2 regions of the Mesorhizobium sp. IMUNJ 23033 genome follow, and region 1 is predicted to be linked to the other one. Evidence: predicted binding sites of a transcription regulator. Region 1 holds the regulator's gene; the other holds the start of a gene.
What was found. Region 1 encodes LexA, which represses DNA repair genes until DNA is damaged. Its sites were predicted from a motif close to TGTTCNNNNTGTGTTCNG; they were not measured.

Region 2: uvrA (excinuclease ABC subunit UvrA) is a predicted target of LexA. The motif match lies at 3,058-3,075, and genes of this name have one in related genera.

What each region holds. Positions count from the first base shown of each region.
Region 1 covers NZ_JBJACT010000005.1:145,090-149,245, reverse strand. The annotation lists gene ACFX5Q_RS07900 (ComEC/Rec2 family competence protein) at 1-2,048, shown strand, start outside; gene lexA (transcriptional repressor LexA) at 2,042-2,782, opposite strand; gene kynU (kynureninase) at 3,239-4,156, shown strand, end outside.
Region 2 covers NZ_JBJACT010000005.1:256,378-260,533, reverse strand. The annotation lists gene uvrA (excinuclease ABC subunit UvrA) at 1-2,909, opposite strand, end outside; gene ACFX5Q_RS08490 (hypothetical protein) at 3,653-3,943, opposite strand; gene ACFX5Q_RS08485 (ATP-dependent Clp protease proteolytic subunit) at 4,016-4,156, opposite strand, start outside.

The DNA.
Region 1 (4,156 bases):
TGGCGGCGCTGCTCTGCGCACTCGGCCTGCTCGCCGCCAAGGTCGAAACCTGGCGTGCCGGAACGCAAATGCTCGGCTCCGAGATCCAGACGCGGCTGACCGGGCGGCTCGCCAGTCTGGAGGAAATGGAAAACGGCCGCGTCAGGCTGACCATCGACGTGATTTCGACCGCCCACCCAAAGCTGCGCTACGCGCCGGAGCGGGTCAGGCTTTCGGCGCGGAAAGTTCCTCCGGATATGACGGCCGGTTCCCTGATCACCGGCTATGCCCGGCTGCTTCCGCCGACCGGACCGGTGCGGCCGGACAGCTACGACTTTTCCTTCGACAGCTATTTTTCTGGCATCGGAGCTAGCGGCTTTTTCCTCGGCAATCCGAAGACTGTTGCCTCCAAAACTGGCGCCGGCGAAGACGCGCCATCCACGACGCGCCTGGCGTCCGCGATCGAGAACGCCCGGGAGAACATCGCAGACCACATTCGCGGTCAGATTGGCGGCCCCAAAGGTGAGATTGCCGCGGCACTGATGGTCGGCGTACGCGCCGGCATCCCGGATGAGATCAACGAAGCGATGCGGCGCACCGGCATCTACCACATCATCTCGATTTCCGGCCTGCACATGGCGCTTGTCGCCGGCACCATCATGGGGCTGCTGCGCGGCGCCTTCGCCCTGTTTCCCGATTTCGCTTCGCGCCGGCCGGTGAAGAAATATGCGGCCGCCGCAGCGCTCTTTTCCATCGCCGCCTACCTCGTCTTTTCCGGCATCGTCGTCGCCGCCGAACGCAGCTTCATCATGCTGGCGGTGATGCTGGTCGCCGTGCTGTTCGACCGCGCGGCGCTGACCATGCGTAACCTGGCGATCTCGGCCATCGCCGTCATCCTGGTGTCGCCGCACGAAGTGGTCGGCCCGAGCTTCCAGATGTCGTTTGCGGCAACCGCGGCCCTTGTCGGCGCCTATGCCGGCTGGTCGGACTACCGCGCCGGCAGGGCGACATCGCCGCCGCCAAGGCGATCGCCGCTCGCCTTCGTCACGCGAAAATTCCTGCTCGGCATGGGCGGTCTCGCCATGACCTCCATCATCGCTGGCGGTGCGACAGCGCTCTTCGCCATCTGGCATTTTCAGCGCGTGTCGCCGCTCAGCCTGTTTGCCAACCTGGCCGTCATGCCGATTGTCTCGGTCGTCATGCTGTTGGCCGTAATCAGCGCGCTGCTGATGCCTTTCGGGCTCGATTGGCCCTCCCTCTATCTGATGGGCAAAGGGCTGACGGCGATGATCGCGATCTCGGAATGGATTTCCGAGCGCTCGCCGGTCGATGCCGTCGGGTTGATCTCCATTCAGTCGGTGCTGCTGGTGACCATCGCGCTGGTCATCGCCACCATGGCGACGACATGGCTCAGGCTGGCAGCCGTTCCATTCGCGCTCGCCGGCCTGCTGACGGTTTCCGACACCCGCACGCCGGATGTCCTGATCTCGGAGGATGCGCATCTGGTGGTCATGCCGATCGGCGGCGGGGAACTCGCCATCAACCGGGTGCGATCGAACGAGTTCACCACCGACAACTGGAAACGGGCACTGAAAGCCGAAACCATTGTCGTACCGGAGACCTTCGAGAAGGGAGACGCGCGGTTCGACATGGATCCGGCCGACCTGCCGCCGGGCTCGCCCTTCTACTGCAGCGCCGGTCTGTGCCTCGCACGGCATCCGTCCGGCGCCATCATCGCGTATGCAGAAGACCGCAAGGACGCGTGGAGAGCGTGTGCTTTCGCGACCCTGATCATCGTCAACGACGCCACCGCCTACGACCCTTGCCGCAATCCGCTTGTCCTTGTCGTCAAGAAACGGCAGCTTGCCCGCTTGGGCAGCGCCGCCGTCTTCTTCGACCAGCAATCGGCAATCGCGCCAGCGGAGATAGACTTCGCGATCGAGCAGCCGTACCGGCCCTGGCACGAGCAGCGCAGATTTTCGCGCGAGGCGAGGGGCCTGCCGTCTTACAAGAGACCCGAAAGGCAGGCCAGCAAACCGCCGCCAAAACAATCACCGCCGCCTCAGTAGCGCCGGATCAAGCCAACCAACTTGCCCTGCACCTTGACCCGGTCGGGCCCGAAGATGCGGGTTTCATAGGCCGGGTTTGCGGCTTCCAGCGCGATCGAAGCGCCCTTGCGGCGGAAGCGCTTCAGCGTCGCTTCCTCCTCGTCGACCAGTGCCACGACGATCTCGCCCGGGCTCGCCGTATCGGCATTGCGGATGATGACCGTATCGCCGTCGAAAATCCCGGCCTCGATCATCGAATCGCCCTTGACCTCCAGCGCGTAGTGCTCGCCGCCCATGATCATGTCCGGCGGCACCGAGATCGAGTGCGTCTGATGCTGGATGGCGTCGATCGGCACACCGGCCGCGATCCGGCCCATCACCGGGATGGACACTGCCGCGACCGCATCGTCGTCGTTGCCCGCCTGGGGCGTGCGCGACGATGCCATCGGCTTGATCTGCCGCCCGAGACCGCCCTGCCCAAGACTGCCCTGAATGACGCTCGGCGAGAACTTTTTCGCCGCATTGAGGCCGGGAGCGATCGAATCGGGTAGGCGCAGCACTTCGAGAGCGCGCGCCCGGTTGGGTAGCCGACGAATGAAACCGCGCTCCTCCAGCGCCGTGATCAGCCGGTGGATGCCCGACTTCGAGGCAAGGTCGAGCGCCTCCTTCATCTCGTCGAAGGATGGTGGAATACCACTTTCCTTCAGCCGCTCATGGATGAACATCAGCAGTTCATGTTGTTTGCGTGTCAGCATCGCGGCCCCCAACGGAATCAGAAAAACAAAACCAGAACAAACACTATCTGTTCCATTTGTGTTCCGCAACCGTTTAAAGTTTAATGAATGGCTTAAGGTGCCCGAAACGATGTTGTGGTCGACAGAGAATGTCAAACTCCCTCAGAGTCCGGCTTCATCGCATTGATTTTGTTTTCATTTATGGCCTCAGCCCGACTTGGAAGGCTCCAGTACCGGCAATCATTTGGCGCAGACATTCCCGGGTCGGGCCGTGTTCGACCATCCAGCCCGCTCGATGCACCGTGAACGAAACGAACTCAAAATGCCAACTTTGAGCAAAGGTCGAGGGTTGTCGTTGGGCCGACAAGTCATCAAGGCAGGTTCTTGCAGTGCGATGGCGAGTGATGAGAGAAAGTACCGATCGGCCTGTGTGTCGTCATTGCGTGCCGGTGTCCTGCGGAGGGGAGCAGACATATCATGACCGCAGTTCCTGATCTTGCGGCCGTCGAGGCGATGGACGCCGCGGATCCACTGCGCTCGCTGCGCGACCGCTTCATCCTGCCCAAAGGGGTGATCTATCTCGACGGCAATTCGCTGGGCGCTGCCTCGCATGCCGCTTTCGACGCGCTGCGCAAGGCGGCGACCGAAGAATGGGCGCAGGACCTCATCCGCGCATGGAACACGGCCGGCTGGTTCGACATGCCGCTCGAACTCGGCGACCAGCTGGGGCGCCTGATCGGCGCAGCGTCCGGCCAAACGGTGGTCTGCGACACCACCTCGATCAACATCTACAAGGTTCTGCACGCCGCAATGGCCATGCGGCCGGATCGGCCCGTCATCGTCGCCGAAGGCGACAGCTTTCCGACCGACCTCTACATGGCTGAAGGCGTGGCCTCGACCCGAAAGAACACCGTTCTCCGCCTCGCTGGCGTCGACGCGCCGACGATCGAGGAGCTGATCGACGAAAATGTCGCCGTGGTGCTGGTCAACCACGTCAACTACAAGTCAGGCGAACTGCGAGACATGACCGCGCTGACGCGCATCGCCCATGACGCGGGGGCGCTGATCGTCTGGGATCTCTGCCACACCGCGGGCGCCATGCCGGTCGAACTGGATAAGGCCAATGCCGACTTCGCGGTCGGCTGCACTTACAAATATCTGAACGGCGGTCCGGGTTCTCCGGCCTTCATCTACGCGGCCGAGCGCCATCATGCCGATGTGCAGCAGCCGCTCAGCGGATGGTGGAGCCACGCACGGCCCTTCGCTTTCGAGCAATCCTACGCAGCCGGCACCGGCATCCGCCGTTTTCTGTGCGGCACACAGCCGGTCCTGTCGATGCGCACGCTGAAGGGCGCACTCGCCATCTGGGACGATGTCGACATGGCGGCCGTGAGA
Region 2 (4,156 bases), 110 kb from region 1:
TCGCGCTTGCCTCCGGGGCGCCGCTCCAGCAGCTCCTTGAGGAACTGGCCGGTGTAGCTGCGTTTCTCGCGCACGACCGCTTCGGGCGTTCCTGAGGCGACCAGCTCACCGCCGCCATCGCCGCCCTCGGGGCCGAGGTCGAGCACCCAGTCGGCGGTCTTGATTACTTCGAGATTGTGCTCGATGACCACCACCGTGTTGCCTTGGTCGACCAGTTCGTGCAGCACCTCCAAAAGCTTGGCGACGTCGTGGAAATGCAGGCCGGTGGTCGGCTCGTCGAGGATGTAGAGCGTCTTGCCGGTCGCTTTGCGCGACAGTTCCTTGGCGAGCTTGATGCGCTGCGCCTCGCCGCCCGACAGCGTCGTCGCCTGCTGGCCGATATGGATGTAGCCGAGGCCGACCTGCTTCAGCGTCTCCAGCTTGTCGCGCACGCCGGGCACGGCGGCGAAGAAGTCGACGCCTTCCTCGACCGTCATGTCCAAAACGTCGGCGATCGACTTGCCCTTGAACAAGACATCCAGCGTCTCGCGGTTGTAGCGCTTGCCGTGACAAACGTCGCAGGTGACATAGACGTCGGGCAGGAAGTGCATCTCGATCTTGATGACGCCGTCGCCCTGGCAGGCCTCGCAGCGGCCGCCCTTGACGTTGAAGGAAAACCGCCCCGGCTGATAGCCGCGCGCCTTGGCCTCCGGCAGCCCCGCGAACCAGTCGCGGATCGGCGTGAAGGCGCCGGTATAGGTGGCCGGGTTGGAGCGTGGGGTCCGTCCAATGGGCGACTGGTCGATGTCGATGACCTTGTCGAGGAATTCGAGACCCTCGATGCGATCGTGATCGGCCGGATGCTCGCGCGAGCCCATGATGCGGCGCGAGGCCGCCTTGAACAGCGTCTCGATCAGGAAGGTCGACTTGCCGCCACCCGACACGCCCGTGACAGCGGTGAAGGTGCCGAGCGGGATTTCGGCGGTCACGTTCTTCAGATTGTTGCCGCGCGCGCCGACGATCTTCAGCCGCCGGTTCTTCTTCGCCTCGCGCCGCACCGCCGGCGTCGCCACTTCGAGCTCGCCCGACAGATATTTGCCGGTGATCGAGGCAGGCGTCGCCATGATCTGCTGCGGTGTTCCCTGGGCGATGATCTCGCCGCCATGGATGCCGGCGGCCGGGCCGATGTCGACGACATAGTCGGCATGCAGGATGGCATCCTCGTCATGCTCGACGACGATGACCGTGTTGCCGATGTCGCGCAGATGCTTCAGCGTGTCGAGCAGGCGCGCATTGTCGCGCTGGTGCAGGCCGATCGAAGGCTCGTCCAGCACATAGAGCACGCCGGTGAGGCCGGAGCCGATCTGCGAGGCCAGCCGGATGCGCTGGCTCTCGCCGCCCGACAGTGTGCCTGAATTGCGCGACAGCGTCAGATAGTCGAGCCCGACATCGTTGAGGAAGCGCAGCCGCTCGCGGATTTCCTTCAGCACCCGCACCGCGATCTCGTTCTGCTTGTCGTTGAGCTGCGCCGGCAGCTCGGTGAACCACTGGTCTGCCTTGCGGATCGATTGCTCGGTCACCTCGCCGATATGCTTTCCCGCGATCTTCACCGCCAGCGCTTCCGGCTTCAGCCGGTAGCCTCTGCAGACGGGGCAGGGCGTCGCCGACATGAAGCGCTCGATTTCCTCGCGCATCCAGGCGGATTCGGTCTCCTTCCAGCGCCGCTCGAGATTGGGGATGACGCCTTCGAAAGTCTTGGTCGTCTTGTAGGAGCGCAGGCCGTCATCATACTGGAAGGTGATCTCGCGCTCGCCCGTGCCGCGCAGGATCGCCTCCTGGGCCTCAGTGGTCAGATCCTTGAACTTGTCGCCAAGCTTGAAGCCATAGGCCTTGCCCAAAGCTTCCAGAGTCTGCGCGTAATAGGGCGAGGTCGACTTGGCCCATGGGCTGACGGCGCCGTCGCGCAGCGAGACGTTCTCGTCCGGCACGACCAGATTGCCGTCGATGGCACGCTGGCTGCCGAGACCGTCGCAGGTCGGACAGGCGCCGAACGGGTTGTTGAAGGAGAACAGCCTGGGCTCGATCTCCGGAATGGTGAAACCGGACACCGGGCAGGCGAACTTCTCCGAGAACAGGATGCGCTCATGCGTCTCGTTCTTCGACTTGTTGACGGAATCCTCGCCGGTCTGGCTGGCGTCGAGCGGCCGGTCGGCGAACTCGGCCACCGCCAGCCCTTCGGCGAGCTTCAGCGCCGTCTCGATGGAATCGGCAAGTCGCGTCGCCAGATCGCCGCGCACCACGATGCGGTCGACGACAACGTCGATGTCATGCTTGTATTTCTTATCCAGCGCCGGCACGTCGGCGATCTCGTAGAAGACGCCATCGACCTTGACGCGCTGAAAGCCCTTCTTTTGCAACTCCAGCAGTTCCTTGCGATACTCGCCTTTGCGGCCGCGCACGATCGGCGCCAGCAGGAACAGGCGTGTGCCTTCCTCGACGGCCAGCACGCGGTCGACCATCTGCGACACCGTCTGGCTTTCGATCGGCAGGCCGGTGGCCGGCGAATAGGGAATGCCGACGCGCGCGAACAGAAGCCGCATGTAGTCATAGATCTCGGTGACGGTGCCGACCGTCGAGCGCGGGTTCTTCGACGTGGTCTTCTGTTCGATTGAGATGGCAGGCGACAGGCCGTCGATCTGGTCGACGTCGGGCTTCTGCATCATTTCGAGGAATTGCCGCGCATAGGCCGACAGGCTCTCGACATAGCGGCGCTGGCCTTCGGCATAGATGGTGTCGAAGGCAAGCGACGACTTGCCGGACCCCGACAGGCCGGTCATGACGATCAGGCTGTCACGCGGCAGGTCGAGATCGACATTTTTCAGATTGTGTTCGCGCGCCCCGCGAATGGAAAGGTATTTATGGTCGGCCATCGCCGGTCGCCGCCTCAGGTCTGGAATTCGTGGGATCGGCGGGTTTTCCCGGCCATCCCCTATGTAGGTATTTTCGCCGCCACGTCGAGAGACACCACAAATCTCGACAGAAGCCTTTAACCGTCTTTCGCGCGAGGGGGCAAGCGGAAAGAACAAAGGCCGAACACGCTCCTGACAAAGTGCTGTGAAGAACCGGGACGGTGGGCACTCCGTTGAGCAGTTCCGGCATGTCGCCCTTACCCGCACGTAACCTCCCGGCGATCACATTTTCCGTAACCGCCTATTCAAAGGTTGACGCTGCCGACTCGGGGGCGCAGTGTCCACTGGTCAACGGAGCCGGCCGTCTTTCGATGGCCTCGCCGCCCTAGGCGGCTTGCGAGACGCCGCAGGCTTTTGCGATTTGCGCTTCGGACGACATGTCGCAACGGACAGAGGAGTGGAGCATGACGCCACCGGACAGTCCCTTGAGGCTCCAGATATGGCTGGAGCCCCGGCAGGCATAAGTGCCTGGGTCGGCGTGAGCGTCGGCCCGACAAACCGTGCCCTGCCGATCCCCTGACAATTAGAGACCACTGGTCGGATCGTCGGCTGAATGCCGCGAAGCATCCGAAATCAAAGTCGGTATAACACTACCGACAGATTGGATTATAGATCCATAAAAAGCCCCGTCCGTTTGCGGAAGCAACGGCGGGGCTGTTCGTTTGAGGGTGTGCAAAGCCGACTGATGCTGCCGTGAGCGAGAGCTACCGGTTGGATGGCGTGAACGCGCCGGCGCCAACATCGACCGTGATGCTGCCGGAAATCCTGACGTCGGTGTCGCCGATCTTGAACTGGCCGTTGCCGCTGGCAGGCAGCGCGTCGTCGGGTTCGGGTTCCGGGGCCGGCTTGGCGATGCGATAGTCGCCGGTCACGCCGGGAAGGGCGCCTTTCTGGGTCGAGCTGTCGTCGGCAAAGGCGGCTCCGGCCAGCATGCTGGCGCCGGCGAAGGCGGCGGTGACGGTGCAAACAAGTCTGGAAAGGCGGATGTCGGTCATCCCCGAACTATAGTGTCGCGCCGCTGGCGAGGCCAGACCGACGCGATCAAATTGCCGCGCGCCCGCTGCTCCTCAAGCAGCCTTCTTGCGGGTGTCGAAAACATGGTCGACGAGACCCCACGCCTTCGCCTCTTCGGCGGTCATGAAATAATCGCGGTCGAGCGTGCGCTCGACCTCCTCGTAAGTACGCCCGCAATGATGCGCATAAAGCTC